DNA from 4 places in the Shewanella sp. Koi 1 genome. Region 1 is predicted to be linked to each of the others. Evidence: predicted binding sites of a transcription regulator. Region 1 holds the regulator's gene; each other region holds the start of a gene.
The links. The regulator sigma-54, encoded in region 1, starts transcription at its own class of promoters, with help from an activator protein. The targets are predictions, from matches to a motif close to GTTGGCACGNNNNTNGNNT.

Region 1 (8,083 bases):
GCCGATGGTCATCCCTATGTCCGCCAACACGCCCATTTTGTGACTCACTTGAATGGTGGACATGGCGCACTCAGGGAACTCACGGATCTGCTCTTACTGAGCCAAAATAAGTTCACTTCCGCCCATGGGATGAGCATATGAGTCGTGTGACCCTCGCCATTATCGCCTTTTTTGGTACTGCGCTGGTGCTATATTGGCAAGTGCAGCAAAAACGCGGTGGCGATACGGATGACAGCTTGAACGTCAGTGACAGACCCGATTACATTATCGAAGATCTGCGCAGCATTGAGTTTAATGAGCAAGGGCAAGTTAACAGTCGCGTCACGGCAAAGCACATGGAACACTATGAGCTGAAAAACCAAACCGACTTTACTGAGCCCGTCTATCTTGTCTATCCCGACCAAGGTAAAGCAAAATGGCAGATCCGAGCCGATCAAGGTCGACTCAACAAAGATACCGGCAAGGTTGTATTAGAAAATAATGTTATTATCGATGCCATCAGCCCTGGTGAACCCATACAGACATTGTCCACCAGTTTTTTAGAACTCGATCTCAACACTATGATAATGACCTCTGACCGCATCATTTACGTCACAGGGAAAGATTTTAATATTCAAGGGCAAGGCCTTTATGCCGACCTTAACGCGCAGGAAGTGCAATTGACCAGTCAGGTAGTAGGAACCTATGAAGCAAAATAACATATTACTTGCCGGCCTAATGCTAATCACCAGCATGAGCGCCTTCGCCAAGGTTGGTGACTTACAGCAAGAAGTGAAAATTAAAGCCGTTAGCCAAACTGCGGACATTAAAAACAACCAGATCATTTTCTTCGGTCCGGTTGAAGTCACCCAAGGCTCGATTAAAATCCATGCGGATCAACTACGTGCATTTTCTGCCGAAGGGGAAAACAGCAAGATTTTAGTGGCAACCGGTAATCCTGCGACTTATAGCCAGATCCTCGACGATGGACGCCCAGCTTCGGCGAGCGCGAAAGAAATTCGCTACGAAATGGCGACCCGCACCCTAACTTTGACGGGCTCTGCCAGCCTAGACCAAGCGGGTAGCCAAGTGACGGGTAACCTCATCCGTTACGATATTATTCAGCAAAAATTGATCGCTGAGAGCACGGGTAGCGGTGATGATCGCGTGATTACCATTATTCAACCTGACAACTATCAGGAAGAGATCAAGAACCAGCCCGCGGACAAACCTGTGAAAAAACAGGACTCTAAATGACCCAAATCACCTTAAAAGCACAGAATCTCGCTAAGAGTTATAAGAGTCGTCAGGTTGTGAAAGATGTCAGCCTGACGGTGAAAACGGGTCAAGTCGTCGGCCTACTCGGCCCAAACGGCGCGGGTAAAACCACCACCTTTTATATGGTCGTGGGCTTAGTCAAAAGCGATAAAGGCCATATCTTTATCGACGATGATGATTTAACCGCCGATCCCATGCACCTGCGCGCCCGCAAAGGCATTGGTTACCTGCCACAGGAAGCCAGTATCTTTCGCAAGCTGACCGTGCACGACAATATCATGGCGGTACTGCAAACCCGTAAAGAGCTCAATCGCGATCAACGCGAAGAAGAGCTGGAACATCTGCTCGAAGAGTTCCATATCACCCATATCCGAGACAGCCAAGGCATGTCGTTATCGGGCGGTGAACGTCGCCGCGTCGAAATTGCCCGCGCTTTAGCGGCCAATCCAAAGTTTATTCTGCTCGATGAACCCTTCGCCGGTGTCGACCCGATTTCGGTTATCGATATCAAGAAAATCATCGAACAACTCAAGAGCCGAGGCCTTGGGGTACTGATCACAGACCACAATGTGCGCGAGACCTTAGACGTCTGTGAACATGCTTACATTGTCAGTCACGGAAACCTGATTGCCGAAGGAACTCCCGCAGAGATCTTAGACAATCAGCAAGTTAGGGCTGTGTACTTAGGTGAACAATTCAGGCTATAGTTACTTAAACAGAGCCAATTAGCCTTGAATTTTGGCTTATAAGCGCCATCGATATGATAACAAGCGGCCTAAATTCAAAATAATAACGTAGGGATCAGCGGTAACATGAAAGCGTCACTCCAGCTCAAACTGGGTCAACAGTTAACCATGACGCCACAACTCCAACAGGCCATTCGTCTGTTGCAATTGTCGTCATTGGAACTGCAGCAAGAGATCCAGCAAGCCTTAGACTCTAATCCTCTTCTCGAGCTGGAAGAGGAGCAATTCGACGCGCCTACCGAACGTAAGCAAGATATCGCCGATACCGACTTTAGCGAAACAACGGCCCTGCCACAGGAACAAGACAATTCCACCGTGGACATTGCCGAGTCGTTGACCAAAGAATCCCTGCCCGAAGAACTGCCCATGGATACTACTTGGGATGAAGTTTTTACCGCCTCGCCAAACTCAGGTTCTGGCGCCAGCCGTGAAGATGACATGCCCTTCCAAGGGGAAACCAGTGAAGGCCTGTACGAGCATTTAGAATGGCAGAAAAACCTCACGCCCTTCTCTGAAACCGATTTAGCCATCGCCACCGCGATTATTGATGCCATCGACGATCAAGGTTATCTCACTCAAAGTACTGAAGATATCCTCGAGGCCATGGGCAATCCTGAGATAGAACTGGATGAAGTCGAAGCCGTACTTAAGCGTATTCAACACTTCGATCCCGTTGGTGTCGCCGCAAGGGATTTAAGCGAATGTCTGCTTATCCAACTCTCCCATTTTTCGCCGGATACCCCACACCTCGAAAACGCCCGCATGTTGATCAAAGATCATTTAGATCTGATCGCCGCCCGCGACTTTAGGTTGTTGATGCGTAAGACCAAACTTAAAGAGGACGAGTTAAGGGACAGCATAGCGCTGATCCAAACCTTAAACCCTCGCCCCGGTTTGCTCATCACCCCTGTTGATGAAGAATATGTCATCCCCGATGTGTCGGTATCGAAGAAAAACGGTCGCTGGGTGGTCGAGTTAAATCCAGATTGCATGCCAAAAATCAATGTTAATCAGCAATATGCAGCCATGGCGCGCAGCACCAAAAGCCAAGCCGATAGCCAATTTATCCGCGGGCATCTGCAAGAAGCCAAGTGGTTTATCAAAAGCCTTGAAAGCCGTAACGAAACACTGCTCAAGGTGGCAAACTGCATAGTGCAATATCAACAGGGCTTCTTCGAATACGGTGAAGAAGCCATGAAACCTATGGTCCTGAACGATATCGCTGAGGCGGTAGAAATGCATGAGTCCACCATTTCACGGGTGACGACACAAAAATACATGCATACCCCAAAGGGACTTTTTGAACTAAAATATTTCTTCTCAAGCCACGTCGGGACTGATGATGGCGGTGAGTGCTCATCCACGGCAATCAGAGCCTTCATTAAGAAACTGGTTGCAGCGGAAAACCAGAAAAAACCATTAAGCGACAGCAAGATGGCACAGCTTCTGGCAGAACAGGGAATTAACGTTGCGCGCAGAACCATTGCGAAGTACCGAGAAGCGATGCTTATTCCCCCTTCCAATCAGCGTAAAAGTTTATAGCCTAAAGTGGAAATCGGAGGACGTTTATATGCAAATAAACCTGAGTGGACACCATATCGAGATTACTGAATCGTTACGGGCTTATGTTGAGGAAAAGTTTTCAAAACTTGAACGTCATTTCGAACAGATCAATAATGTGCACGTTGTGCTCAATGTTGAGAAAATGCAACAAATTGCCGAAGCGAGAATCAACCTCACCGGTGGTGAAGTCTTCGCGACTTCAGAGCATGCAGATATGTATGCTGCCATAGACGTCCTGATCGACAAGCTTGATCGTCAGGTTATTAAACACAAAGAGAAGTTAACAAAACACTAGCAATGGAACTTCGTACCATACTGCGGCCGGAATGCACGACCTGCGCCACTCCGGGCAGTAAGAAAAAGGTACTGGAACTTATCAGCGACTTAGCCGCTGCCCAGTACCCCACCCTCTCATCTCAAGAGATCTTCGAAAGCCTAGTGGCGCGCGAAAAGATGGGGAGCACAGGTATAGGTAACGGCATCGCCATTCCACATGGTCGATTAACCGATATAACACAACCCATAGCCATATTGGTGAAATGTGAGGAGCCGATAGCCTTTGATGCTATCGATAAACAACCTGTCGACATTTTATTTGCGCTGCTGGTGCCTGCTGACCAATGTCAACAGCACTTAAGCACTTTGTCCTGCATGGCTGAAAAGCTCAGCGACAAACAAATATTGAAGCAATTGCGCAAGACGCATGATGAAACGGAACTCTATCAGGTAATCACTGGATGAAACTGGTCATAGTGTCAGGGCGCTCAGGCTCAGGCAAATCGGTCGCACTAAGAGTGCTTGAAGATCTCGGCTATTATTGTGTCGATAATCTTCCGTTGCCGCTGATTGGCAGCTTACTCGAACAGCTCAAGGGCAGTAACGATCTCGTCGCCATCAGCGTTGACGTGCGTAACCTGCCGGAGCAAGACAAGGTACTCGTCAAACAGCTCGCAAGCCTGCCAGAGGGCACTGAACTTACCAGCTTCTTCTTAAATTCCAGCGATAAAGTACTGCTAAAGCGCTACAGCGAGACTCGGCGCTTACATCCCTTATCTAAGAGCCGAGTATCACTGCAAGAAGCCATCAAACTTGAAGGCAAATTGCTCGAGCCCCTGTCACAGCAGATGGATCACTACATAGATACCTCAAATCTGAATATCTATGAACTCAGCGACCAAGTACGGCAAATCCTGCTTGGCAGTGTCGATAAGGAACTGGTGATCAACTTCGAGTCCTTCGGTTTTAAGCATGGTATGCCAACCGAAGCCGACTTTATGTTTGATGTGCGCTTTTTACCCAATCCCCATTGGGAACCCGAGCTGCGCCCTCTCACCGGCTTAGATGAACCCGTTGCCGAGTTTTTAAATCGCCAGCCGCTGGTTAACAAGTTCATCTGGCAAATTGAGAATTTACTCGAGACTTGGTTGCCCCACTTAGAGCGTAATAACCGCAGCTATCTGACCATCGCCATCGGCTGTACCGGCGGTCAACACAGATCGGTTTACGTGGCCGAGCAACTGGCTAAACGCTTTAGCAACGGTAAACACAAAGTGAATGCCCGCCACCGAGAGTTAAGCCATGCCAAAGCTTGAGCGCCAAATCACCATCTGCAATAAACTCGGCTTACATGCCCGCGCTGCGACAAAGCTCGTGGTGTTGGCCTCAGAGTTTGATGCCAGCATTACGCTGATCCAAGGTGAAAAACAAGCCTCTGCCGCCAGTGTTTTAGGGCTACTCATGCTGGAAACGGGTATGGGTAAAACCATTACCCTGATTGCCGAAGGCCCAGATGCGGAGCCTGCGCTCAATGCCATTTGCGCGCTTATCGACGCGAAGTTCGACGAAGCCTGCTAATTGCCTCGACATCTCATCTCGATGCCCCCTACCGTTATTCAGTACCCTGTTTGGTTTTGATTTCAGCACCTTATACCAGTAAAACACATTTGTGACTCGACGCCCTCCCGTGCGCTCAATTACAATATACTGCTGCGCTTTGGCTTAAGTCCTCAACAGCCAAACGCCCCATCCACGTCGCCACCTTGGAGGAAACATGCCTGTAGAAGCTTCAGACAGCTTACAAGTCGAACAACGTCTCGACCAACTGAGCCATGCCCTCAATAGCGGTATGTTTGTGCATGTCAGGCAAATGCTGCAAAACATGGCGGCGTCGGATATAGCATTGATTTTAGAGTCCTCGCCCCCTAAAGCGCGGCAAGTGCTATGGCAACTTATCGATCAAGATCAGCTCGGGGATATTCTCGATGAACTCAGTGAAGAGCTAAAAGATCCGTTGATCCGCGCCATGAGCCCTGAACGGGTCGCCAAGGCGACCGCCAGTATGGATACGGACGATCTCGCTTATATCCTGCGAAGCTTGCCGGATACCGTCTATAAGCAAGTATTGCAGTCTATGAGCCTGCAAAACCGCCAGCGGGTGGAGCAAGCGCTCTCCTACCCCGATGAAACCGCGGGCAGCCTAATGAATACAGATACTGTGACCTTAAGGCCCGATGTGAATATCGATGTGGTACTGCGTTATTTGCGCCAACGGGGCAATCTGCCCGATACCACTGACACCTTATACGTGGTGGATAAGCATGATCGCGTACTCGGCGGGGTCAAACTTGCGGATCTGCTCACCTGCGATCCCAATACTCATATCAGTAGCATTATCGATACCGATATCGAGAGCATTCCCGTGGGCATGTCCGACAGCGAAGTAGCGCAGCTGTTCGAGCGCCATGACTGGGTATCTGCGCCAGTGGTCGACAGTGAGGGCAAATTACTCGGGCGTATCACCATCGATGACGTAGTAGATGTTATCCGTGAAGACGCAGAGCACTCCATGATGGGGATGGCGGGGATGGACGATGATGAAGACACCTTCGCCCCAGTAGTGAAGAGTACTTTCCGCCGCTCACTCTGGCTGACGATTAACCTATTCGCCGCCCTATTAGCAGCCTCTGTCAGCAATATGTTTGAAGGCACAATCGAACAATTCGCCACCATTGCGATCTTAATGACGATTGTCCCGAGCATGGGCGGGGTCGCGGGTAATCAAACCTTAGCCCTAGTGATCCGCGGGATTGCCTTGGGCCATATTGGCCAGAGTAATGCCCGCTGGCTGATTGGCAAAGAACTCGCCATTGGCTTTTTGAACGGCCTCATGTGGTCGATTTTGGTGTTTATCGCGGTATTCGTTTGGAAAGATGATATGGCGCTTGCTAGCCTGATTGGCGGTGCAATGCTCATCAATATGACAGTCGCAGGACTGGCTGGCGCCAGTATTCCGCTGATCTTAAAACGCTTGAAAGTGGATCCGGCGTTAGCGGGCGGTATGGTACTCACCACAGTCACCGATGTCATTGGCCTGTTTGCCTTCCTAGGATTAGCGACCCTGTATTTAATGCACTAGCACAGGCCTAAGCCTTGCTAAAACGAGCAACAAAAATGGCGCCATAGGGCGCCATTTTTAATAGACGATTAGCACTATTTTTTAGGCGGCTGAAAGCCATAGCCCGTTAAAATCGCTTGTCCATCAGGGGATAAAATAAACTCGGCCAGAGGCGCGGCCGCACTATTGGCATCCTTTAACACCAATAGGCCATAGTCGGCGCCAACGGCTAACTCTGGCGGTAAATCGACAACCTTGAGGCTCGGCACTTCTTTTTGTGCCAGCACCGCATTGGTGCAATAGGTTAAGAACACGTCCGCCTGCTTATTTTCCATCACCCAAGCATAGGGATTACGATCTTTGGGCGGTTTAGCACTCTCAGGCCCACCCGTGAGCTGCAATGCTTTGGTTTCTAATGTGGTTTTTGCATTAGCTTTTAAGGCCTCGGCTTTCGCAAACACAGCCCAAGCATAATCCCCCGCGGGATCGGCTTTTGGCGTTGATGTCCCAAGCTTAATTTGCGGCGCGAGCAGGGTGTCTAATAAGTTCGCACTGGTGAGTGGTACATCCGCCTGGGCAATGGCACAGAGCTGGTTACGGGCAAACATTTGCACCTGTTGACCCGCTCCCGCATCGACTAAGGCCTGCGGATGTTTCATATTCGCCGAAGCGAAAATATCCACCCGCTCACCCTCTTGGATCCGCTTAAGTAATAAGCCCGAAGGCGCATATTGCGCCGCGACTTTAGCGTCGGATTTCGCTTGATAGGCGGCAATAATATCGTTCATCGCCGCCTTTAAACTGCCTGCGGCCCTGAGTTCAATAGGGGCTGTCGCTTCAGTGCTCGTTGGCGCGCCTTGTACCATTCCCGCCATCAATGTCGCCCCTAAACTGATTGCTAACACTAAACCCTGCTTTGCCATGATGTTATCTCCGTTTGCACAGGAAAATGTCCTAGTGCATACAAGACGGCAAAACCTTCAGCGGATCAAGTATTACCGCTACTGGATAAATTCAAATCGGGACGATTGTGGCCAAGATCACTTAAGTTGTTTAGGTGAATGGACAAATTGTCCCCGAATGCAAAATGTTGCCTAATGCAAAGAATCAGCGAGTGCAGAGA
Region 2 (8,083 bases), 710 kb from region 1:
TTCTGCCTCTCGCTCATATCAGATGAATGTTCAAGTCGCTGAAACCGCAAAATCTATGCTGCAACAAACACTTGGGATGGGTAAATAACATGCGCGATTTAGGAGGTAAGCTGTGAGCCTCATTAACCAACTTAGCCAGAATACGGCTCAGACGACTCAAACTAAGAGCCAATCGAATACGGTGGCGACTAATACCACGAGCACAACGAGTACATCAACCGGCAATCCATTTTTAGATGGGATCCGCTTGCCTAGCCAATCGGTTGTGCCAGAAGCCAAGAGTCAACAGCTGACGCAGGAAGACTTTTTTTCATTACTCAGTCAGCAGTTGTCGATGCAGGATCCGTTTAAGCCCGTCGACAACGACCAGATGATTGCGCAAATGGCGTCCTTTTCGACCGTGGATGGTATTTCAAAGCTCAATGATGAGATTGTTAATTTAAACAGCGTGATGACATCGAGTCAGGCGCTGCAAGCATCGGGATTAGTTGGACGTAAGGTCTTGATCCCAACCGATACCGGCAATGTGTCAGTCGAAAGCCCCACCCTAAGTGGCGTGGTGAGTACGCCAGACAAAATTCCTGTGATTAACGTGCGTGTACTGGATGATAAAGGCCAAGTGGTTAGCACCTTTAACATCGATGGCAGTGATGGCGGCAACATCCCAGTGACATGGGATGGTCTGAATGAAAATGGTGAGCCTGTTACTGCCGGCAATTACACCATTAAGGCCAGCGGTCTTGTTGATGGCGAATCTCAAGAGCTTGCCGTTTCGACCTATGCCCACGTGACCAGTGTTTCTCTGGGCACAGCAAGCACTGGGGCGATTCTGAATCTTCGCGGTGGTGCAGGTATTAAGCTCTCTGATGTGCTCGCGGTATCAGAAACCTAATTTGTCAGTATTGAGTTGGACCTGGGTCCTTAATTGAATTGAGTGAAATGTAGAGGTGAATTATGTCGTTTAACATTGCATTGAGTGGCATTTCTGCTGCACAGAAAGACTTAAACACTACCGCGAACAACATCGCGAATGCTAACACCATTGGCTTTAAAGAATCGCGTGCTGAATTTGCGGATGTTTACGCTAATTCAATTTTCTCTAACTCTAAAACCGCCGTCGGTGGTGGTGTGGCAACGAGCCAAGTGGCACAGCAATTCCACCAAGGTAGTTTGCAGCTGACTAATAACTCCTTAGATTTAGCGATCAAAGGGGGCGGCTTTTTTGTGACGGCTTCTGAGATTGGCACCCTAGATCATCAGTTTACCCGTGCAGGTGCATTCAAAGTCGATAAAAATAATTATATGGTTGATTCTGCAGGTAATTACCTGCAAACCTTCCCAGTTGATAAAGATGGTAATTCGACATCGGTCAGTTTAACGACGGCTAAACCTGTGCAAATTCCTGATACTGCTGGCAGTCCAGTTCAGACTGAAAACGTGACTCTGCAGATGAACTTAAATGCGAAAGAAGGTTCACTCGATCCTGCTGCCTTTGACCCGCTGGACTCTAAAACCTACAACAGCGTGACCTCCATGACGATTTACGACTCACTCGGTGAGCCGCATATCATGACCACCTATTTTGTGAAGCCAAACAACGGCTCTTACAACGGTGAAAACAACTGGGTTGCCTACTACGCAATTGATGGTAAGCAAGTTGATGTGTCTGGTCCAGCGGGGACTTACCAGACGGATACTGATGGTGATGGTATGGCTGATGGTACAGGGACAGCCCAAACCACTGGAGGTTGGAAAGGTTCGGTATTGAAGTTTAACTCTGTCGGTGTGTATACCGGGAGCGATCCTGCGGTCGTGACGACTGAAGCATTAGGCGTGGGTGGTGCTGGTGTGTTAGGCCCAGGTGCCGATGGTACTCAAGATGTGACCATTAAGTTCAATGCACCGACTCAGTATTCGGCTCCGTTTGCGGCCACCGAATTAACGCAGGATGGTACGACAGTGGGCCGTTTAACCAACGTTGAAATCGGTGAAGATGGTTTGATCACCGCCAGCTACTCTAACGGTTCAACTGTGCCATTATCCCGCGTTGCCTTAGTGCGTTTTGCCAACGAGCAAGGTTTAACTCAAGTGGGTAACACCTCATGGAAGGCCAGCCTTGAGTCGGGTCCAGCACTTGCGGGGGAACCCAACAGTGGTACCTTCGGTAGCATCAGTTCTTCGGCGTTAGAGCAGTCCAACATCGACTTAACGACTGAGCTGGTGGATTTGATTTCGGCGCAACGTAACTTCCAGGCTAACTCGCGTACCCTCGAAGTGAACAACACTCTGCAACAAACTGTACTGCAAATTCGTTAAGCTGATTTACTCCTTCTCTAAGTGTTGCCGCTGGCGGCAACACTTAGCCTCTTTTGGCCTTGTAGCCATTTCCTCATAATCTTCTCCCAATTTATCAGTAAATTAGCCACAATTTTTATTGGCATGATGCTTGCTTTGCTATTGTCAGGTTGAAAATTTGACGGAGCAGTCTGTGGACAAATTCCTCTACATATCCATGAGCGGAGCTAAGCAAAACATGAATGAGTTGGCATTGCGTGCCAACAACTTAGCTAATGCCAATACCGATGGATTTAAGTCGGACATGGCGCAAGCCAGATCGATGCAAGCCTTTGGTGAAGGAATGCCATCGAGGGTTTTTGCCATGGTCGAAACACCCTCCGCCAATTTTCGAGCAGGCCCAATCAAAACCACTGGGCGGGATCTTGACGTTGCCATTAAAGGTGATGGTTGGTTCGCTGTTCAGGCAAAGGATGGCAGTGAGGCCTATACCCGTTCAGGGAGTCTCAGTTTTGACTCGACAGGGCTATTGCATAACGACCGCGGTAATCCAGTGATGGGTGATGCGGGACCGATTGTGTTACCGCTGCCGATTGAAAAAGTCACTATCTCACAGGATGGTATTATCTCGGTACGTCCTCAGGGCGCGACAACGGAAGTGGTCGAAGAGGTAGGGCGATTAAAGCTGGTTAATCCTGGCAACGCACAAATGATGCGCGGTGAGGATGGACTGTTCCGTTTGGTATCGGGTAATCCGGCGCCAACCGATCCAAATGTGTTTGTTGAGAGTGGGGCTGTAGAGGGCAGTAACGTCAATCCAGTGGATGAGATGGTGTCCTTAATCGACCTACAGCGACAATTTGAATTGCAAGTGAAGATGATGAAAACCGCGGAAGAAAATGACCGCGCTTCATCTTCATTAATGCGGATTAGTTAGGAGATAAATTATGCATCCAGCGTTATGGATTAGTAAAACTGGCTTAGACGCACAGCAAACCGATATTGCGGTGATTTCAAACAACGTCGCGAACGCCAGCACCGTCGGCTACAAAAAGAGCCGCGCAGTCTTTGAAGACTTACTCTATCAAACCGTTAACCAAGCGGGGGGCATTAGTGCCTCGAACACTAAGTTACCCAATGGGTTAAATATTGGTGCGGGTACCAAAGTGGTGGCCACTCAAAAAATGTTTACCCAAGGCAATATGTTGACCACGGATAACTCACTCGATCTGATGATTGAAGGCCCTGGCTTTTTCGAAGTACAGCTACCCGATGGCACCACAGCCTATACCCGTAATGGTCAATTTACCTTAGATGATACTGGGCAAATTGTAACGCCAGGTTCGGGTTACGTTCTGCAACCTGCAATCACGATTCCCGATGATGCGACCAGCATTACCGTGTCTGCCGAGGGGGAAGTCTCGGTGAAAACACCGGGCACGGCGGAAAACCAAGTCGTGGGGCAGCTCAGCATGTCCGATTTTATTAACCCATCGGGTTTAGACCCTATGGGACAAAACCTGTACACCGAAACCGGTGCCAGTGGTACGCCTATCCAAGGCACGGCATCACTCGATGGTATGGGAGCGATTCGTCAAGGCGCGTTAGAAACCTCTAACGTAAACGTGACCGAAGAGCTGGTGAATCTTATTGAAAGTCAGCGGATCTACGAAATGAACTCCAAAGTGATTTCGGCGGTGGATCAGATGCTGGCGTATGTGAATCAGAATTTATAGAGGCACATTATCATGGCTAGATATTTTATATTGGCCGCAGCGCTCTTGCTTACGGCATGTAGCTCCACCTCCAAGAAGCCGATTGCAGATGATCCTTTTTATGCACCGGTATACCCCGAAGCGCCGCCAACCAAAATTGCCGCTACGGGATCCATTTACCAAGATAGCCAAGCGGCCAGTCTCTATTCGGATATTCGCGCCCATAAAGTGGGTGACATCATCACTATCGTGTTGAAGGAAGCGACTCAGGCGAAAAAGAGTGCGGGTAATCAGATCAAAAAAGGCTCTGATATGTCGCTCGACCCAATTTATGCCGGTGGTAGCAATGTGTCGATTGGCGGGGTTCCCCTCGATCTGCGTTACAAAGACAGCATGAACACTAAGCGGGAATCCGATGCTGATCAAAGCAATAGCTTAGATGGCAGTATCTCCGCCAACGTAATGCAAGTGCTTAATAACGGCAACTTAGTGGTGCGCGGCGAGAAATGGATCTCCATCAATAACGGCGATGAGTTTATCCGAGTGACCGGCATAGTGCGTTCACAGGATATCAAGCCTGACAACACTATCGATTCAACCCGTATGGCCAATGCGCGTATTCAATACAGCGGTACTGGTACCTTCGCCGATGCGCAAAAGGTGGGCTGGTTAAGCCAGTTCTTTATGAGCGATTGGTGGCCCTTCTAAGGAGTCGTATCATGAAATTGAAACTGATTTTAGCGGTTGCCATGCTGGCATTTTCACTTCCTAGCCAAGCAGAGCGCATTAAAGATATTGCCAATGTTCAAGGGGTTCGTAGCAACCAATTGATTGGTTACGGCTTAGTCGTCGGTTTACCTGGCACGGGTGAGAAGACCCGTTATACCGAACAGACCTTTACCACCATGCTGAAAAACTTTGGGATTAACTTGCCCGATAATTTCAGACCCAAAATTAAGAACGTGGCCGTGGTGGCAGTACATGCGGACATGCCGGCCTTTATCAAACCTGGTCAAGAATTGGATGTCACAGTATCAAGCCTAGGTGAAGCGAAAAGCTTACGTGGCGGTACCTTACTACAAACTTTCCTTAAAGGGGTTGATGGGAATGTGTATGCGATTGCGCAGGGCAGTTTAGTGGTCAGCGGCTTTAGCGCCGATGGTTTGGATGGTTCTAAAGTCATTCAAAATACGCCAACCGTGGGTCGTATTCCTAACGGCGCGATCGTTGAACGCAGCGTAGCAACGCCATTTTCGACTGGCGATTATTTGACGTTTAACCTACGCCGCTCGGACTTTTCGACCGCGCAGCGTATGGCCGATGCAATCAATGACTTGCTTGGTCCAGATATGGCGCGGCCATTGGATGCGACCTCTGTGCAGGTTAGTGCTCCAAGGGATGTGTCACAACGGGTGTCCTTTTTAGCCACACTCGAGAATATCGAAGTGGAGCCTGCTGATGAGTCAGCCAAAGTGATCGTGAACTCCCGTACAGGCACTATTGTGGTTGGACAGAACGTCAAGTTATTGCCAGCCGCGGTGACACATGGTGGTTTGACTGTGACAATTGCCGAAGCGACTCAGGTGTCTCAACCTAATGCGTTAGCGAATGGTCAAACGACGGTGACCAGCAATAGCACAATCAATGCGAGCGAAAGTAATCGCCGGATGTTTATGTTCAATCCTGGCACGACCTTAGATGAGTTAGTGCGAGCCGTAAACTTGGTGGGCGCGGCCCCTTCAGATGTACTTGCTATCCTCGAAGCGTTAAAAGTGGCAGGTGCTTTGCATGGTGAACTTATCATCATCTAATTTCTGTCGGGAAAATCATGGAAAAGCTTTCAAGTTCATCACATTTTCTTGATCTGGGCGGGCTCGACTCCCTGCGCGCCCAGGCTCAGAAAGATGAGAAGGGCGCCTTGAAAAAAGTCGCCCAACAATTTGAAGGCGTTTTCGTGCAAATGCTGATGAAGAGCATGCGTGACGCCAACGCAGTGTTTGAATCCGGCAGCCCACTCAACAGCCAATACACTAAATTTTATGAGCAAATGCGGGACCAGCAGTTATCCGTCGATTTATCGGATAAAGGTGTGCTGGGCCTTGCAGACATGATGGTGCAGCAATTATCCCCCGAGTCGAGCCAGTTTACCCCCGCATCCGTGCTGCGTAATGACGGTGGTATGAAGCTGCAACATGATGCGAAAGCCTTCAATATTCCAGCTCAAGCAAACTCGGCAGCTGAAATTCAAACTGCGGCTGCGCCAGTCGTTGCCGCGCAAGGCGTGCCAGCATCGATTGCGCGCCCAAGTATTGACTTGGATAACGGCGATGGTGTGACGTCTTCCTTAGATATCGATAGGCCTGAGCGTTTGCTGGCCATAGATACGCCAAAGCCTACTTGGTCAGAGCAACCCTTATCGCCAATCGAACCTGTGATCAGCGGCCAAATCTTGCCGACGGCAGCATTTAGGGAAACACAAAAGACCCTCAAGTTTGGTAGTCGGGAAGAGTTTTTGGCGACGCTTTATCCACATGCAGAAAAAGCCGCCAAAGCCCTTGGCACTCAACCCGAAGTGCTCTTGGCCCAATCAGCCCTTGAGACGGGCTGGGGTCAAAAAATTGTCCGTGGCAATAATGGCGCGCCAAGCCATAACCTGTTCAACATTAAAGCCGATCGTCGCTGGCAAGGTGATAAGGCTAACGTGAGTACCTTGGAATTTGAGCAGGGTATTGCCGTTAGACAAAAAGCCGATTTTAGGGTGTATGCCGATTTCGAGCACAGTTTTAACGATTTTGTTTCCTTTATTGCTGAGGGTGAGCGTTATCAGGCGGCGAAGAAAGTCGCGGCGTCACCGACTCAGTTTATTCGAGCATTACAGGATGCTGGTTATGCCACCGATCCTAAATATGCTGAAAAAGTCATTAAAGTCATGCAGTCCATCAGCGAAGAGCTGAAATCGATACTGCCAGGAGAAGACAAATGATCATTCTTCATAGGATGTTAGTGTTGGGGAGTATCGGCTGATGGCTATCGATCTATTAAATATTGCCCGTACAGGCGTGCTCGCATCCCAGTCACAACTGGGAGTGACCAGTAATAACATCGCCAATGCCAACACCGCGGGTTATCACAGACAAGTGGCGACGCAAACCACGTTAGATTCACAACGTCTTGGTAATAGCTTCTATGGCACAGGTACTTATGTCTCTGATGTTAAGCGTATATACAACGACTATGCTGCACGCGAATTGCGGATTGGCCAAACCACGCTGAGTGCGGCCGAAGCGAGCTACGGCAAGTTGAGCGAGCTTGATCAAGTCTTCTCGCAAATCGGCAAAATAGTGCCACAGAGCTTGAACGATTTGTTTTCAGGGCTAAATAGTTTGGCGGACTTGCCTGCAGACCTCGGCATTCGCAGCTCGACCTTAAACGATGCCAAACAATTGGCGAACAGCTTGAACCAGATGCAGTCGACGCTGAATGGACAGCTGACTCAAACCAATGATCAAATCACGGGTATGACGAAGCGCATCAATGAGATCAGCACTGAACTTGCCAATCTTAACCTCGAGTTGATGAAGTCGCCGAACCAAGACGCCATGTTACTGGACAAGCAAGATGCATTGGTACAGGAGCTGAGTCAGTACGCGCAGGTGAATGTGATCCCCTTAGAAAACGGGGCCAAAAGCATCATGCTCGGCGGCGCAATAATGCTGGTTTCGGGTGAAGTCCCCATGTCGGTCAGTACTGCGACGGGCGACCCTTTCCCGAATGAACTGCAGTTGATGTCGAGCATCGGCTCTCAAAGTGTACGTGTCGACCCTAGCAAGTTAGGCGGTCAGCTGGGTGCCTTGTTTGAGTATCGTGAACAAACTCTAGTGCCAGCAGGGTTGGAACTCGATCAACTGGCCCTTGGGGTTGCTGATAACTTTAACAAGTTACAGGCGCAAGGATTCGATCTTAATGGCCAAGTGGGCGCCGATATCTTTAAGGATATCAACGATCCTCTAATGTCTATCGGCCGTGTGGCTGGATTTTCCGGTAACACAGGTAATGCGACCTTAGGTGTCAAT
Region 3 (8,083 bases), 2.5 Mb from region 1:
TGGTCGCAGGAGATGCCGCAGGACGCCTTTTTTAAGCTTGAAGATGGCAAGGTGACCAAAATTCAGTGCCTGTGATTGGAGCGGGCAAGATTAGCTGAACTTAACCTGACAAATTGCCAAATAGTGTTATTTTTTTACACTTTTCCCGCTCCGCTTTGACTCAGTATCTGTAATACTGCTCCGACATTCACAGAGCTTGAGTTAGGTAAAAAGCGCGTGTAAAGCGCATTGGGGGAGCGGATGAGTATGTTTGTTAAATTAACGATAGCGGCGACTATCCTTGTGCTCAGTATTCTTGCCGCGGGCATTTATCGTTTTAACATGACCAATGATGATATCTACATGGTCATGGAAGATGGCCAAGTACTGCAATACGATGAGGCCATGGCCCAGGCCGATGCGAAGGCAAAAGCCAAAGAGGCGGCATTATCTTCCAGCGAAGATGCCATCGAATCTGTGGTGCCAAGCGAGGTCAAACCGGTGGCGAATGCCTCCGAGGTGATGCTGAAACTCTTTAGTTTGAATACGGCCAATCCCTTTGAAGTAAAGCTGCCCGATAGCCAACTGTCAGTGGTATTGACGCACTTTATTAAAATCAAGCAAACGGAATTTGCGCTGGGGGATTATCAACAAGGTGAAGAAAAGGGTCGGGTATTGCTGGATTATATGCGGATTACGCCGCTTAATTTTGACCCAGCATTAGAGCCCGATACCCAAAGCGATGCGCCATTGCAGGACGATCCTAAGCAGCAAACCATGCCCTTTGTGGCGCCTTATATCGTCACGAACCAAGGTTCGGGGGTATTTTGGTACCTTGGCTTGTTTAGCTTAGATTATGCTCAAAATCGATTAGTGCACTTAGGCAGTGTGTTTATTGGCGATCGTATCGAAGTCGATAATATCGAGCCTGTGTATCCCTTTGAGACGCCGTATAAAGTTGCGATTACCTTCCGCGATAGGGCGGCGGGCCAACCTATGGCAGAGGAGCCTAAGGTGGCTAAAATCCTTGAAGTCGGTGTGAGTGAGTCGGAAATCAAAGCACTGCATTAGGTTTATATCTGGGCTTATGCTAAGTTAATTTTACCTCAGCTACGGCTGAGGTATTTATTTCACCTAGCGGCTGGGAAAGCTAAGGTTTTGGCATAAAGCATAAAATTAAAACAAGGAGCGTGTCATGGAAATGACCAAAGTCACGGGCAAATTTGATGTTAAGCTCAATCCCGAGAGTGCCTATGCCACAGGTGTTGGCGGCGTGAACTTGGGCAGAATGACCTTAGATAAAAGCTTTTATGGTGAGCTTGAAGCCCGCAGCCAAGGCGAAATGCTCAGTGCCATGACGGCGGTAAAAGGCTCGGCGGGATACGTGGCGATAGAGCAAGTCGTAGGTAAACTGTGCGGCAGACAGGGCAGTTTTGTGCTGCAACATTTTGGTATTATGACCGATGGGCAAAACCGCTTACACCTTGAGGTTGTCCCCCATTCTGGCGCGGGTGAACTGGTGGGGTTATATGGCACTATGGCGATAAGCATCGAAAATGGCCAACATTTTTATGAATTTAGCTTCTACCTCGAACAGGAAGCCGAAGCCTAAGGCACGATTAACATAACATTGCGCCAATAAAACAAAACCAGCCGAAGCTGGTTTTGTGGTTTTTGCCCGAGTGACTAATACCAACAGCTGAGTTACCAACAGCTGAGTTATCAAGAGCTGAATTAGCAAGGGCTGAATGTCAGGACCATTATGAGGTTTTGACTTTGATTTTATCGACGACCTTTTTCACATCATCGGTATTTTTAGCAATGGTCAGGGCTAATTGACGCTCGGCATCGCTAGCCACTTCACCCTGTAAGGTCACTACGCCATCGGCAACATCAACATTAATTTGGGTACCCGATACGTCGGTCGAGAACAACAGACGGGTTTTTACGACCGTTGCGACTTTAGAGTCGGTTAAGGTCTTCACCACCTCATTGGTGCCTTCGTCTTCTTTCATCACGGTTAACTTGTTATCGACCCCTTTTACGCCATCTAAGCTTTTGATGAGCTCAGCGGCGAGCGCCTTATCGACACTGCTCTCCACTTGACCGGTTAAGGTGACATGGCCGTTTTTCACGTCGGTCATAATGTCAAAGGAGTTGAGGTTAGTATTGAGCAACAAAGTCGTTTCGGCCTTGCCATCGAGCCAAGCATCTTTGGCATCGTCTTTCCAATCCTGTGCGGCGGCCACATTTAAACTGATAGAACCGACAAGTAAGGTGGTTAAAGCTAAAGTTGTCGTGTTTTTCATAATGATATCCTCCGTTGTTATCTCGAAGGAAATAAAGCGTGAATCGTGCCAATGTTTTTATCCTACTGATTTTAAATGTGATTAATTGGAAAGATGACTAGTTTTAGGTGTTTGGCTCAATCGGCAAATCGGCGCTTTTTACCGACAAAATGTAAATATTACCGAGGGTGATTAAGCGGTTTGGCTTAAGTGGGATAGGCGTTAAGCTCAAATAGATCGCAGGCAACAAAAACGCGGCTCAGTTGGCCGCGTTATTGGATGGCATTGCCGCCTTACAGGGCTTGGCTACGCAGGTGTAAGGTATCCAAATGGATTTGTAGCCAGGCAATATCCTCGGCCAATTGGCTGATTAACCTTGGGTGATTGGCCTTTTTAATTAGCTGTTTGAGGTGATTAAGGCGCTGACGCTCAAGCTCGCAGAGTACGGCGAGGGCATCGGCGAGTTGCTGTTTAATAAGTAAAGCATCGACATCGGCATAGGGCCGAGTCTGCGACGGCGGCACCGAATGCTGGCCCATTTGTTGTAATGTTTGGGCGAGCAGTTGCTTAAATCGCGCCTGCATCCCTTGATACGTCTTGATTTGGGCAATAAAAATGCGTTTTAGGCTGTAGTCATCGACAGTGGTATTGGCCCGAGTATAAAAATCCACGCCAGTTTGGGTCAGCTCGATTAACTCATTAACCAGCTTAATATCGGCGCTTAACTCGGTCTGATGTTGCGCAACATTAGACGTCATAACGACCTCCTGTGGTAGTTTGGGCTGCTCCGCCGACACGGATTGCCCAACATTTTATGGAAATTTCAGTTTCATTCAGCTTCTATGCATATTTCGTTCACTTTTTAATGATAAGTTAATGGATTGATTTAACTGATGATATTTATCCATTGTCGCCAGTGCCTCGCTTATTATCGGCAACTCTTACCGTTGAGATTGTTAAAATTTCACGGCTGGCATACAGTGGTGCTTCATTCACAGGGAGTGGCACAAGATGATCCGACCAACGCTTTTCTATCATCTACAGGACTTCGAGACCGAGCAGGCATTAGTGCAGCTCGAGGGCGCGCAGACCTACAACAAGCTACGCAGTACCGATGATTTATCTTGGATTAGTCAGCTGGAGGCCAATCGTATCGATGTGGCGATCATTGAGCTGCCCCGTCTAAGCCGTGAAGATTACTTAGCCTTACTCGAGTCCAGCGCCATTGCGGATGTGGAGTTTATTTTCCTCTCCGATGGCCTACCGAATCCTCACCTCGATAAACTCTTATCCAAATACGCGGGCTACCATTTCCGTAAGCCCATCGATATGTCGTTGCTGTGCGAAACCTTAGCGGATTTTGCCCAGCATTTGGTTGCCAATACTTCGACGCGCATTCGCCCCTTTGCCAGCGAATTAGACCAATATGGTCTGCTGGTGGGCTCCTCATTACCTATGCACCGTTTGTATCGCACTATCCGCCGCGTGTCGGCTGCCGAGAGCAATGTGTTGATTATCGGCGAGAGTGGCGCGGGTAAAGAACTGGTCGCCAATACCATTCACTTAGCTAGCCCGCGGGTGAATAAGCCCTATATTGCGATTAACTGCGGCGCCTTGAGCCCAGAATTAGTTGATAGTGAACTCTTCGGACATGTAAAAGGTTCTTTTACCGGCGCGAATCGTGATCATCAAGGGGTATTTGAGCAGGCTGAAGGCGGCACCTTATTCCTCGATGAAGTCACCGAAATGCCCCTAGAGCATCAAGTTAAGCTGTTAAGAGTGCTCGAAAATAATGAATATCGTCCCGTCGGCAGCCCTAAGGTGCTCAAGGCCAATGTGCGTATTGTGGCGGCGACAAACCGCGATCCTCTAGTGGCGATTGAGCAAGGACAACTGCGGGAAGATTTGTACTTTCGCTTAGCGCATTTCCCCATTCAAGTGCCGCCATTGCGGGAGCGTGGGGAAGATATTGTCGGACTTGCGAAGCATTTTCTGGCCTATCGCAATGCGGCGGAAAAACAGAGTAAAGTGTTCTCGCCCTCAAGTTTAGAGGCGATTGCGGCCCACGCTTGGCCGGGGAATGTGCGCGAGTTAAAGCATGCTATCGAGCGCGCTTATATTCTGGCGGACCATGAGATTACCCCTGAGCATTTACAGCTTACGCCCAGTTTGGATAAGGAGGCGGCTGCGGAGGAAAATGTCGTGATCCCCCAAGGTATGCGCCTTGAGGAGCTGGAAAAAATCGCCATTTACCAAGCGCTTGAAACGAGTCAGGGCAATAAGACCGACACCGCCGAGCAGCTTGGGATCAGCGTTAAAACCCTCTATAACAAGCTCAGTAAATATGAGCAGGAGTCAGACGCTCAAACTGTTGTTGATGCCATTAGCGAAGATTCCGTTAGCAATAGCGTCGCCAAGTAGTAACCTACATTAAATGCCTGAAAATAAGCTAATGCATTGATTCAGTTTTGATTCAGCTTTGATTCATAGTTTGATTCAGAGTTGATTTTAAAAGTGTTAGCTTATTTTTGATTCTGACTGCGGTTCAGCATTTTGTGCTTGATAGGGCACAAACACCTTCAAAGAGGCGGGCAGGATATCGATATTGAGTTCCTCCGGCTCACAAATCTCGCCATCAATCACATACTTGCATGGGGGCTGACTGCTGATCTTCACCCTTTTAGCATGGGCATGTTTCACTTTACCCGTGTTGGCCGAGGGCTCAGAGTCGCTATTGGCGGCCTCTTTAATCCAGCCGGTAAAAGCCAGTTCAGCCAGACTGATAAGCTGTTCATTCGGCTCATTATTTGAATCTAACCAAGTGATATCCAACAAGCCGTCGGTCATATTGGGTTCGCCCTTACCTTGGGCGAGTAAGCTGGTAAAAGGTGCGGCATTGGCAACCACTAGGCTGTGGGTTTGCACTGCCATTGGGGCTTGGTCATCTAAAGTCAGCTGCAACTCGAGGTTGGTGTCGGTGTTCACCGCGCGCCACAAACCATCGAGGTAGGCGAGTTGGCCGAGGGCATTTTTACGCTCACGGCTCGCCGACTCAATCATTTGCTGCTCAAACCCAATGCCGACCAGCAGTAACACCAGCCGCTCATTGCAACGCGCCGTGTCTATAGTCTGTGTCTGGCCTTGGATAATATTATCAAGGGCTTGGGAGACGGCATTGAGCTTACTGCTTAAACCAAAGAGGGCGTGTGACAGGGCATTAGTGGTGCCTAGCGGGATAATGCCTAAGGTGATATCGGTGTCGATAATCTCCGCCGCGACCTCTGTGACTGTGCCATCGCCCCCGCAAGCGATGATGATATCGGCGCCCTGAAGTCGGGCTTTTTTCGCTTGGGTTTGGGCGCTAATCTCTGGCGTGGTGAGCGCTAACTGCACCTCAAAATAGCGTTTCAGCTCAGTGCAAATTTGTTCGCCATGGCTCTGCCATTTACCCGCGCCAGAGACGGGATTGGCGATAATCCAGGCTCGCTTATGCAGTTTGATTTCCCCTTGAGTGTACATCTGCTCCAGCGCTTTAAGTTGCCAGCGATTTAACCCTGCGGTTTTACGAATGCTTTTAATCTGTTGCAGCACCTCGGCGAAGCTGAGCTCGGGACGGCGGCACACAAGATAAGCGGCCAGCACCATTACGGAGCGCCCGCGGCCGAGCGCACAGTGGATTAATACCCGCTTTTGGGCGCGTACTTGACGGTGTAACCAGTTAATCGCCTGATTTAATTGGGCGCTAGTTGGCACGCTGTGGTCAAGAATAGGCATATTCAGATAGTCGATATGATCCTCATACAGGGACACATCGAGGCCGTCGAATTCGGCGGTGACATCTAAAATGGCGGTAATGCCATAACGATTCAGTTTAGGTAAATCGGCAGCGCTTAAGCGGCTACCCAAGTACAGATATTTATCAATGGCTTGCATTGAAGGCACGCTATCGCTGCGCCGTGCCCAGAGATTATAGAGTCGGCATCCTAATAAAAATGGAATAAAGCCCCAACGGATATACCAGGGGATGGATCCATCCTGACGTTTTCTAAAAATACTGGCGAGATTAAACCAATAGGCCGAGCCGACAAGGGCGAGGGATAGGCTGCTCCATGCCCAAATAAAGGTGAGGATGGGAGAGTGTCCTGTTACGGCGAAATAGCCAAATAACAGCGCTCCGAACAGGTAGAAATACTTAATGTGGATCCTACTCAGCATTGGCATCTCCTCCATCGATAAACGGCGAGCCTCAGGGAAACCCACTTTATCGTGACCAATAGCTGTCACGATAAAGTGGCTCGGTAGTACTCAATTGAACTGTGGTTCCTCTGATAGGCTCGTTTGCGGGACTCACTACTCGCCGTCATCCGTTCTAGCAGCGGGTATCTTTCGCTTTAACGCCTTCTTTCAGTTCTTCACAGGCATCTTCAATCGCATTGCCGGTATCTGTGATGGCTTCATCGATTTTTTCGCCTGCGTCCTCGGCGTGGTTGTCGCTACAGGCTGACAGTCCAAAGGTTAATAATAGGGCTAAAAATGCAGTGGTAATCATGGTCATAGGTTTCATATCTATTCTCCTTTTATCCAATTTAAGCGCGTGGTGCCTTGCCCTTAAGGGCGTTGACCAGCAGGGAAATCACAAGTAATACAATAAATAAGAAGAAAATAATCTTTGCGATCCCCGCTGCGGCGCCAGCGATCCCCGTAAATCCAAACAGTCCGGCGATAATGGCCACAACCAGAAACATTAAGGTCCAACCTAACATAGCCACCTCCTTTGTCTTATTTCGGTTTTTCTGTCTACTTCACTCTGCATGTTTACGTCGAGTGAGCTAGTTGCTGGGGGAATTGAATAAGCTAGGTTACGTCTAATATCCCGTTATCACTCAATCCCGCAATAAACTCACAAAGGAGATATTGCGAGCTTAATGCCAACTTTGAGATTATTGGCTAATTTACTGATTATTAGTGTAATTTTTAAATGCTGTGTTGGCGGGAGGATTGGCTGATATAAGCGCGATAGGCAATTTTTACCTGCGATTCGGTAAGAGTTGCAGTGGGGAAATCGAGGGGAAATCGCGTCCATCAAAGTTCGTTTCTGTAATCCATTTTAAAATCAGGTCGTATGTATTTGATAGTTTGTAGGCGAGCATTGTCACGGCAGTGGACATCGGAAAAAGGGATTTTTCCGTTGAGCCCCCAAGGATGGGTTTACGGCGTGCCACTGAAGTGACAATGCAGAGCGGAAACGGAACTCCAATCGGCTTTTGGCATTATTTATTCGATTGATTGAAAGCGACAATGCCGAGCGGAACTAAACCCGTAATAGAGCCAAAAATGAAACCCCAAATTTATCCCCCCAATTTAACCCAAAAAAAGCGGGTTAAGTTTTCACTTAACCCGCTCGATAAGGTTTAGCAAAGCGAATTAGCAGCGTTGCAGTGGTTTCCAGCGTTGCAGGCTGACTGGAATACTTACCCCTTGGGATAACAACAGGTTAATCCGTGCTTGATAGGCCGCGCCCTGCATTAAATGTTTAGCCAAATCCACTGCATTGCGCTCGCGGTAATCATCTAAATAACTGCCTTTTGCCCAAGCATTAAAGGCGCCGAGGGCGGGTCCTGCCCAAATCTGGTAATCCATTTCGCGGCCAACTTCGCCCGTGTTTGACCAGCGGCTCGAAAGACCCAAATACCAGCGGAAAATCAGTGCCATTTTGCGTTTTGGATTATCCAGCGCGCGTTCAATTTGCTTAGGATCGCGCTCATTAAAGTGCGCCACAGTACCTGCCCAAATCTCATCTAGTGAGGCGCGAAACA
Region 4 (8,083 bases), 730 kb from region 1:
CAAAGACTTCCTCACCCAAGACAGTGGTTTTGGCGTGAGCCAACGCATGGAGCAGGCTCGTCTCAAGCATAGCCAAGAAGAGAACCTCGCCCGCGCAATCGAACAATTACAAAGTGTTAGCCGCGCCAAGGTGATTTTAGCGCTCCCGAAAGAAAACGTGTTTGCTCGCAATACCTCACAACCCAGTGCGACCGTTGTGATTAACACTCGCCGTGGCGGTTTAGGCCAAGGTGAGGTCGATGCCATTGTGGATATCGTCGCTTCTGCGGTTCAGGGCTTAGAGCCATCTCGCGTCACAGTTACAGATTCTAACGGCCGTTTACTCAATTCAGGCAGTCAAGATGGCGTGTCTGCAAGAGCGCGCCGTGAGCTTGAGTTAGTTCAACAGAAAGAAGCTGAATACCGCACTAAAATTGACTCCATTCTGACGCCTATCCTTGGTCCCGATAACTTCACTTCCCAAGTGGATGTGAGCATGGATTTCACCGCGGTCGAGCAAACGGCAAAACGTTTTAACCCCGATTTACCGTCGCTGCGCAGCGAAATGACAGTTGAGAATAATTCGACTGGCGGTTCGACTGGTGGTATTCCAGGCGCGTTATCGAACCAACCACCGATGGAATCCAATATTCCACAGGAAGCGACTAAGGCGACGGAGAGCGTGACTGCAGGTAACTCGCACCGCGAAGCAACCCGTAATTTTGAATTAGACACCACTATCAGCCATACCCGTCAGCAAATTGGCGTTGTGCGCCGCGTCAGTGTATCGGTTGCCGTGGACTTTAAACCCGGCGCCGCCGGTGAAAATGGCCAAGTGGCGCGCGTTGCTCGTACCGAGCAAGAACTCACCAATATCCGCCGTTTACTGGAGGGCGCGGTAGGTTTTAGCGCCCAGCGGGGTGATGTTTTAGAGGTGGTCACTGTTCCCTTTATGGATCAATTGGTTGAAGATGTTCCTGCGCCTGAGCTTTGGGAACAACCTTGGTTCTGGCGTGCCGTTAAGTTAGGTATCGGTGCCTTAGTTATCTTAGTGCTGATCCTTGCTGTGGTGCGCCCAATGCTGAAACGCTTAATCTATCCAGACAGTGTGAACATGCCTGAGGATTCAAGATTGGGTAATGAGCTGGCCGAGATTGAGGATCAATATGCTGCCGACACCTTAGGGATGCTCAATACCAAAGAAGCAGAGTATAGTTATGCCGATGATGGCTCAATTCTTATCCCTAATCTGCATAAAGATGATGATATGATTAAAGCTATCCGTGCGCTTGTGGCCAATGAGCCCGAGCTTTCAACCCAAGTCGTGAAAAACTGGTTACAAGACAATGGCTGAGAATAAATCAAAAGACGCCGCTGAAACCTCAAGTTTCAATATTAAGGATCTCAGTGGCATCGAAAAAACGGCGATTTTACTGTTAAGTTTGAGTGAAGCCGATGCCGCCTCTATTTTAAAGCACTTAGAACCTAAACAAGTGCAAAAGGTCGGTATGGCGATGGCGGCTATGGAAGACTTTGGGCAGGAGAAAGTCATCGGGGTGCATAAGCTTTTTCTCGATGATATTCAAAAGTATTCTTCTATTGGCTTTAACAGCGAAGAGTTCGTCCGTAAGGCGTTAACGGCGGCTCTAGGTGAAGACAAAGCCGGTAATTTGATTGAACAAATTATCATGGGCAGCGGCGCCAAAGGTTTGGATTCCCTTAAATGGATGGATGCGCGCCAAGTCGCGACTATCATCCAAAACGAACATCCACAGATCCAAACCATTGTTTTATCGTATTTAGAGCCAGATCAAGCGGCGGAAATTTTCGGCCAGTTCCCTGAGAATACCCGCTTAGACTTAATGATGCGTATTGCTAACCTTGAAGAAGTGCAACCTGCGGCATTGCAGGAATTAAACGACATCATGGAGAAGCAATTCGCCGGTCAAGGCGGCGCGCAAGCAGCGAAGATGGGCGGCCTAAAGGCGGCGGCCAACATTATGAACTACCTCGATACGGGTGTCGAAAGTCAGTTGATGGAAACCATGCGCGAAACCGACGAGGAAATGGCGCAGCAAATCCAAGACTTAATGTTCGTATTCGAAAACCTAATCGATGTGGACGACCGTGGTATCCAAACCTTGCTGCGTGAAGTGCAGCAGGATGTATTGATGAAGGCGCTGAAAGGTGCAGACGATCAGCTCAAAGACAAAATTTTGGGCAATATGTCGAAACGGGCCGCCGAATTGCTGCGTGACGATTTAGAGGCCATGGGCCCAATTCGGATCAGTGAAGTGGAAATCGCCCAAAAAGAAATTCTGTCAATTGCGCGTCGATTAAGTGACAGCGGTGAAATCATGTTAGGCGGCGGTGGCGGCGATGAGTTCCTCTAATCGGAGTGACAATAGCGACAATAAATTGTCCCATCGGGTAGTGAGCGACTCGGAGATCGAGTTCAGCCATTGGCAATTACCCGATGTGACCCAAACCGAAGAGGTGAGTATTTCAAACCTCTTTGGTTATTCGCCGCAGCAAGCACCGAAGGCGGTGGCCGCCGAAACCATTGCGCCACCCACCATGGCGGAAATTGAAGATATTCGCGCTCAAGCCGAAGAAGAAGGCTTTAACGAAGGTAAGACGCAAGGTTATGCCGAAGGACTGGAGCAGGGCAGACTCGAAGGTTTAGAGCAAGGCCATACCGAGGGCCTTGCCCAAGGTCATGAGCAAGGGCTTGAGGCCGGGCTTGCTGAAGCCAAGGCATTAGTCAGCCGCTTCGAAGGGCTGTTAAGCCAATTTGAAAAGCCATTGCAATTACTCGATGGCGATATTGAACATTCCTTAATGACACTCACTATGGCGCTGGCCAAATCTGTGATTGGTCATGAACTTAAAACTCATCCAGAACAAATCCTGTCGGCACTGCGTTTAGGGGTCGAATCTTTGCCAATCAAGGAGCAAAGCGTCAGTATTCGCATGCATCCCGATGATGTCGCCTTGGTGGAGCAGCTATATACCAGTACCCAATTAAACCGTAATCAGTGGCAGTTAGAGGCCGATCCCAGCTTAAATTCTGGGGATTGCATTATCAGTAGCCAACGCTCGCTGGTGGATTTAACCCTGTCCTCGCGCATCGATGCGGTGTTTGAGTCCTTACGTAATCAACAGTCCCATTTGAGCCATCAGCAGCAACAACGCCAAGCGGTTCTCGATGAGGAAAACGCCGCAAAAGTGCTATCGGGTGCTGAGCTAGGTGACGAGGCGCAGAGCACCGAGTCCCTAAGTACAGAGTCGCAAGCTGATGGAGAGAAAGATGCAAAATCGCCGCCATCAACTGCTGAATAAACTGAATCATTGCATCGACAAAGTCCCGCCATTTCGAGCCGTCGCCAGTGGTCAACTGGTGCGCGTGGTAGGTTTAACCTTAGAGGCGAGTGGTTGCCGTGCGCCCGTGGGTAGCCTGTGCTCTATCGAAACCATGGCAGGAGAGTTGATTGCCGAAGTCGTCGGGTTTGACGATGAACTGCTGTACCTTATGCCTATTGAGGAATTACGCGGCGTGTTACCCGGCGCCCGTGTCGTCCCCCTCGGTGAGCAGGCGGGGCTGAGTGTGGGTTTATCCCTATTGGGACGCGTGCTCGACGGCAATGGTGTGCCGTTAGACGGTCTTGGCGCATTATCGACCGAACAGCAGGCGCCAAGGCACAGTAACGCCATCAACCCACTTTCTCGCCGAGCGATCACCGAACCACTCGATGTGGGTGTACGCGCCATCAATGCCATGCTCACCGTTGGTAAGGGCCAACGTATGGGCCTATTTGCAGGCTCGGGTGTGGGTAAGAGTGTGCTGTTAGGGATGATGACTCGGGGCACGACAGCTGACATCATTGTGGTGGGGCTCGTCGGGGAGCGTGGCCGCGAAGTTAAAGAATTTATTGAAGAAATCCTCGGTGAAAAGGGCAGAGCACGCTCTGTTGTGGTGGCGGCGCCCGCCGATACTTCACCCTTGATGCGCCTTCGTGCCTGTGAAACCTCCACTCGTATCGCTGAGTATTTTCGTGATTTAGGCTATAACGTATTGTTATTAATGGATAGTCTGACTCGTTACGCCCAAGCGCAGCGTGAGATTGCTCTGGCCGTAGGTGAACCGCCGGCAACTAAAGGTTATCCGCCTTCGGTATTTGCTAAATTGCCACGCTTGGTTGAGCGGGCGGGTAATGGTGGGCCTGGACAAGGTTCTATCACCGCATTTTATACTGTGCTGACAGAGGGCGACGATCAACAGGATCCGATTGCCGATGCATCTCGGGCGATCCTCGATGGCCATATTGTGCTATCTCGCTCACTGGCGGACTCTGGGCATTATCCTGCAATCGATATTGAGGCTTCGATCAGCCGTGTGGCCCCAATGGTGATTTCGAACGAGCACTTAGAAGCCATGCGCCGCGTCAAGCAGACTTATTCCCTCTATCAACAGAATAAGGATCTGATTTCGATTGGTGCCTATGCCCAAGGCAGCGATCCGCGAATCGATAACGCTATACGCCTGCAACCTGCGATGAATGCCTTTTTACGGCAGACCATGCGTGATGCCTTTAGTTTTGCCGATAGCCAAGTCATGCTTGGGCAACTCGCGGCGCAATGTAAATAATCGAGACTGTTATGGCGAATGCCGATCCCCTCTTACTTGTGTTGAAATTAGCCCTCGATGCAGAGGAGCAGGCCGCACTGCTGCTAAAGTCGGCGCAACTAGAGTGTCAAAAGCGCCAAAATCAGTTGGATGCACTCAACAATTATCGCTTGGACTATATGAAGCAGATGCAGTCCCAGCAGGGCCAAGCCATAAGCGCCAGCCATTATCACCAATTCCATCGTTTTATTCGGCAAATCGATGAGGCCATTGCCCAGCAAAATCGTGTGGTCGCCGATGGTGAGAAGCAGAAAAACTATCGTCAGCAGCATTGGCTCGACAAGCAAAAGAAACGCAAGGCGGTTGAACTGCTCTTAGATAATAAAGAGAAAAAACGCCAAGCTCTTGAGTTGAAAAAAGAACAAAAGATGACCGATGAATTTGCCTCTCAGCAGTTTTTTCGCCGCAATAAACCCTAACCAAAGCTCGCCATTGCGTGTGTAAGTTGTTTCTTCGACATGTAATTCTCACTTATTGGCACTTTATTTGCTTGCTTTATGCCAGAGATGGCCAAAGCCGCATAAATTGACGTTTGCCCTACTTTTTTATGTCTTCGGGTGAATGTTTAGGAGCTGATATGCAACAAATGAACAATATCCTATTAGCGTCAAGCGCGAAAAATAGCGCTAGCTCAAGTAAAGCATTGACTCAAGATACTAATAGTGAAGACTTTTCTGCAGTGTTGGCTTCAGTCACATCCGTATCTTCCCCCTCGACTAAAACCTCTGTGTCTCAGGATGTGGCCGTCAAATCTGCCAAAGCGGAAGCCAGCACTGACGATACCAAAACTGATGATGAAGCCGATATCAACTTGATTTTCGCCCAGATTGGTATGGCAAATGAGATGAAAAAAGCGGCAGCACAGGGCGAGTCTTTGCCGCTTGAGGCTGATATCACGGCAACGGATGATGCCGATGCCGACTCATCCTCGTTATTGGTCGATGCTCCATCTCAGACCGACAACTCTATTGTTGACGGCACTTTTTCCGATGAAATGGCTAAGTTCGCTCAGTCCACTAACACTGGCCTTGGCGATAACAAACTGAACGTTAGTACTGAATCAGAAGACTCTGGGGTTTTAGCCTCAAAGGCGGCCGGACAAAATACTGCGCAAGTCACCGCACAGCTATTACAACAGCAAGCCTCACAACAAAACGCCGTTGATGCTGAAAGTGTAGAACAACCGATTCCAGCTGCTGATGTCACTGATACTGAGAGTGTAGAGCCACAGATTCCAGCTGCTGATGTCGATGCTTTGGTTGCGGCCGTAACTGTTGCGGAAGCGGATAGTCAAGGCACCTCTGTTGATGAGCCGCATTTGATTGATGATGCCGCGTTACTTACAGGTCTGCGCAGCGAAAAGTTCGTTAAACCGCCCGAAAATCATATTTTACCCATTGAGGGTGAGCCCGTATTAGGGGGAAAAGAGCTTGGTACCGCAGAAATTGGCGCTAAGGCGATAAATGTGTCGACGCAGCCAGCAGATAAAGCTCTTGCACCCCAAGGTATGGGATCCCAAGTCATTGATAATCAAACACCAATCAAAGCGGCCAATGCCTCTGCGAGTGATGTATTAACGACGAATGCGGCAACAGCCGCGAATACTAACGATCTTAGTACCTTAGGCACTAATGTAGCGACTAATGTCTCTGCTGCCACCGCCATCGATCCGAGTCTTACAGCTGACAGCCCATCCCGCGCCGAGATTTCAGCAGGCTTTTTGCTAAAAGACGCTAAGTTAGCGGTTACTCTCGATGCGCAGCAAGATAGCCAAGTTGCAGCTTTAAGTTCTGGCAGTGAAGAGACGGGGAGCGAGTTTAAGCCTGTGGAATTTAAAGCTGTATCTTCACTGCATTCTTTGGCAACGCCAGCAACCCAGCGTCAAGATATTCCTCAAGTACAGCTTTCCTTGCGCCAAGGTGTAGAAACTCAAAACCAAATGCAGGAGATGATCCAGCGCTTCTCGCCTGTGATGAAGCTGCAATTAGTGACTATGGTGAGTCAAGGGATCCAACAGGCGGAAATCCGTTTAGATCCGCCAGAACTTGGACATATGTTGGTTAAAGTACAAGTTCATGGCGACCAGACACAAGTGCAGTTCCATGTCACACAATCACAAACCCGCGATGTTGTAGAGCAAGCTATTCCTCGCCTACGTGAATTATTACAGGAGCAGGGCATGCAATTGGCCGACAGTCATGTTTCACAAGGGGACCAAGGTCAACGCCGCGAGGGGGGATTTGGTGAAGCCGGCGGTTCGAGCGGTGGAAATGTGGATGATTTCTCGGCAGAAGAGCTAGATTTAGGTTTAAATCAAGCAACTAGTTTAAATTCAGGTATAGATTATTACGCTTAAGAAGGTAACCTATAGTAATAAAGCGGATTATGCGCCAAGCCCTGATCCCATTCCCGAATTTAGCCAATTAAAGAGTATATAAAATGGCCAAGGAAGAATCATTAGAACTTGAAAGCACCGAAGCGCCTAAAAGTAAGAAGAAGTTTATTTTTATCGGTGCGGGCGTGTTTGCAGCCCTGTTGATTGGGGGCGCCCTGTGGTTTTTCCTCGGTAGCAGTGATGAGGCTCCCGAAGTCGCCGCCGAAGGTGCTACAGCAACGGAGGCTACCACTCCTGCCGCCGATGCGGCAATGGCGGCCTATGTGCCAATGCCACGGCCCTTTTTATTTAACCTCCCTGGGCCAGACCGTGCTCGTCTCGTTGAAATTAAAGTACAACTGATGGTCAGAGGCCAAGACGATGATGTGTTGACCCAAAAGCATATTCCGTTGATTGAAGATGCGCTGTTAACCACCTTTAGTGGCGCCGATGTGCAAAAGTTAAGTACACAGGCGGGTAAAGATGAATTGCGACAATTAGCACTGCTGAGCGTACAAAATACCTTGCAATCTGTGACCGGACGTAAAGTGGTTGAAAAAGTACTCTTCACCGGTTTTGTAATGCAATAACCTTTTATCTTCAGCACCTTAAAGAGGCGAAGACAATACTGTGAGTGATTTATTAAGCCAAGACGAAATTGATGCGCTCTTACACGGAGTCGATGACGTCGAAGAGGATAATGAGCTTGATGCCGCGGGGCTGGAAGCTCGCTCCTACGACTTTTCCTCCCAAGACCGTATTGTGCGTGGCCGTATGCCCACGCTCGAGATTGTGAATGAGCGTTTTGCCCGTCACCTGCGGATCAGCATGTTCAACATGATGCGTCGTGCGGCCGAAGTGTCGATTAACGGCGTGCAAATGCTGAAATTTGGTGAGTACGTACACACCTTATTCGTTCCAACTAGCTTGAATATGGTGCGCTTCCATCCCTTAAAAGGCACAGCACTGATCACCATGGAAGCGCGTTTAGTGTTTATTCTGGTGGACAACTTTTTTGGCGGCGATGGCCGTTTCCATGCCAA

Region 2: a site for sigma-54 is predicted at 2,434-2,452, ahead of flgF (flagellar basal-body rod protein FlgF). Genes of this name have one in related genera too.
Region 3: a site for sigma-54 is predicted at 2,323-2,341, ahead of ACUZ8J_RS06770 (BON domain-containing protein). Genes of this name have one in related genera too.
Region 4: a site for sigma-54 is predicted at 5,140-5,158, ahead of ACUZ8J_RS14470 (flagellar hook-length control protein FliK). Genes of this name have one in related genera too.

What each region holds. Positions count from the first base shown of each region.
Region 1 is NZ_JBREJM010000001.1:4,018,519-4,026,601, forward strand. It holds gene kdsC (3-deoxy-manno-octulosonate-8-phosphatase KdsC) at 1-141, shown strand, start outside; gene lptC (LPS export ABC transporter periplasmic protein LptC) at 138-698, shown strand; gene lptA (lipopolysaccharide transport periplasmic protein LptA) at 685-1,236, shown strand; gene lptB (LPS export ABC transporter ATP-binding protein) at 1,233-1,964, shown strand; gene ACUZ8J_RS17775 (RNA polymerase factor sigma-54) at 2,070-3,545, shown strand; gene hpf (ribosome hibernation promoting factor) at 3,574-3,861, shown strand; gene ptsN (PTS IIA-like nitrogen regulatory protein PtsN) at 3,864-4,307, shown strand; gene rapZ (RNase adapter RapZ) at 4,304-5,158, shown strand; gene ACUZ8J_RS17795 (HPr family phosphocarrier protein) at 5,145-5,420, shown strand; gene mgtE (magnesium transporter) at 5,617-6,981, shown strand; gene ACUZ8J_RS17805 (molybdate ABC transporter substrate-binding protein) at 7,056-7,883, opposite strand.
Region 2 is NZ_JBREJM010000001.1:3,307,724-3,315,806, reverse strand. It holds gene flgC (flagellar basal body rod protein FlgC) at 1-88, shown strand, start outside; gene flgD (flagellar hook assembly protein FlgD) at 113-892, shown strand; gene flgE (flagellar hook protein FlgE) at 955-2,316, shown strand; gene flgF (flagellar basal-body rod protein FlgF) at 2,489-3,232, shown strand; gene flgG (flagellar basal-body rod protein FlgG) at 3,243-4,031, shown strand; gene flgH (flagellar basal body L-ring protein FlgH) at 4,044-4,718, shown strand; gene ACUZ8J_RS14565 (flagellar basal body P-ring protein FlgI) at 4,730-5,821, shown strand; gene flgJ (flagellar assembly peptidoglycan hydrolase FlgJ) at 5,839-6,993, shown strand; gene flgK (flagellar hook-associated protein FlgK) at 7,034-8,083, shown strand, end outside.
Region 3 is NZ_JBREJM010000001.1:1,530,925-1,539,007, forward strand. It holds gene ACUZ8J_RS06755 (histidine phosphatase family protein) at 1-75, shown strand, start outside; gene ACUZ8J_RS06760 (hypothetical protein) at 241-1,050, shown strand; gene ACUZ8J_RS06765 (DUF3224 domain-containing protein) at 1,175-1,591, shown strand; gene ACUZ8J_RS06770 (BON domain-containing protein) at 1,740-2,288, opposite strand; gene ACUZ8J_RS06775 (hypothetical protein) at 2,561-3,025, opposite strand; gene ACUZ8J_RS06780 (sigma-54 interaction domain-containing protein) at 3,279-4,688, shown strand; gene ACUZ8J_RS06785 (diacylglycerol kinase family protein) at 4,785-6,482, opposite strand; gene ACUZ8J_RS06790 (hypothetical protein) at 6,637-6,831, opposite strand; gene ACUZ8J_RS06795 (DUF1328 domain-containing protein) at 6,854-7,030, opposite strand; gene pfaD (eicosapentaenoate synthase subunit PfaD) at 7,692-8,083, opposite strand, start outside.
Region 4 is NZ_JBREJM010000001.1:3,286,406-3,294,488, reverse strand. It holds gene fliF (flagellar basal-body MS-ring/collar protein FliF) at 1-1,333, shown strand, start outside; gene fliG (flagellar motor switch protein FliG) at 1,326-2,372, shown strand; gene fliH (flagellar assembly protein FliH) at 2,359-3,321, shown strand; gene fliI (flagellar protein export ATPase FliI) at 3,290-4,627, shown strand; gene fliJ (flagellar export protein FliJ) at 4,639-5,085, shown strand; gene ACUZ8J_RS14470 (flagellar hook-length control protein FliK) at 5,244-7,022, shown strand; gene fliL (flagellar basal body-associated protein FliL) at 7,106-7,630, shown strand; gene fliM (flagellar motor switch protein FliM) at 7,671-8,083, shown strand, end outside.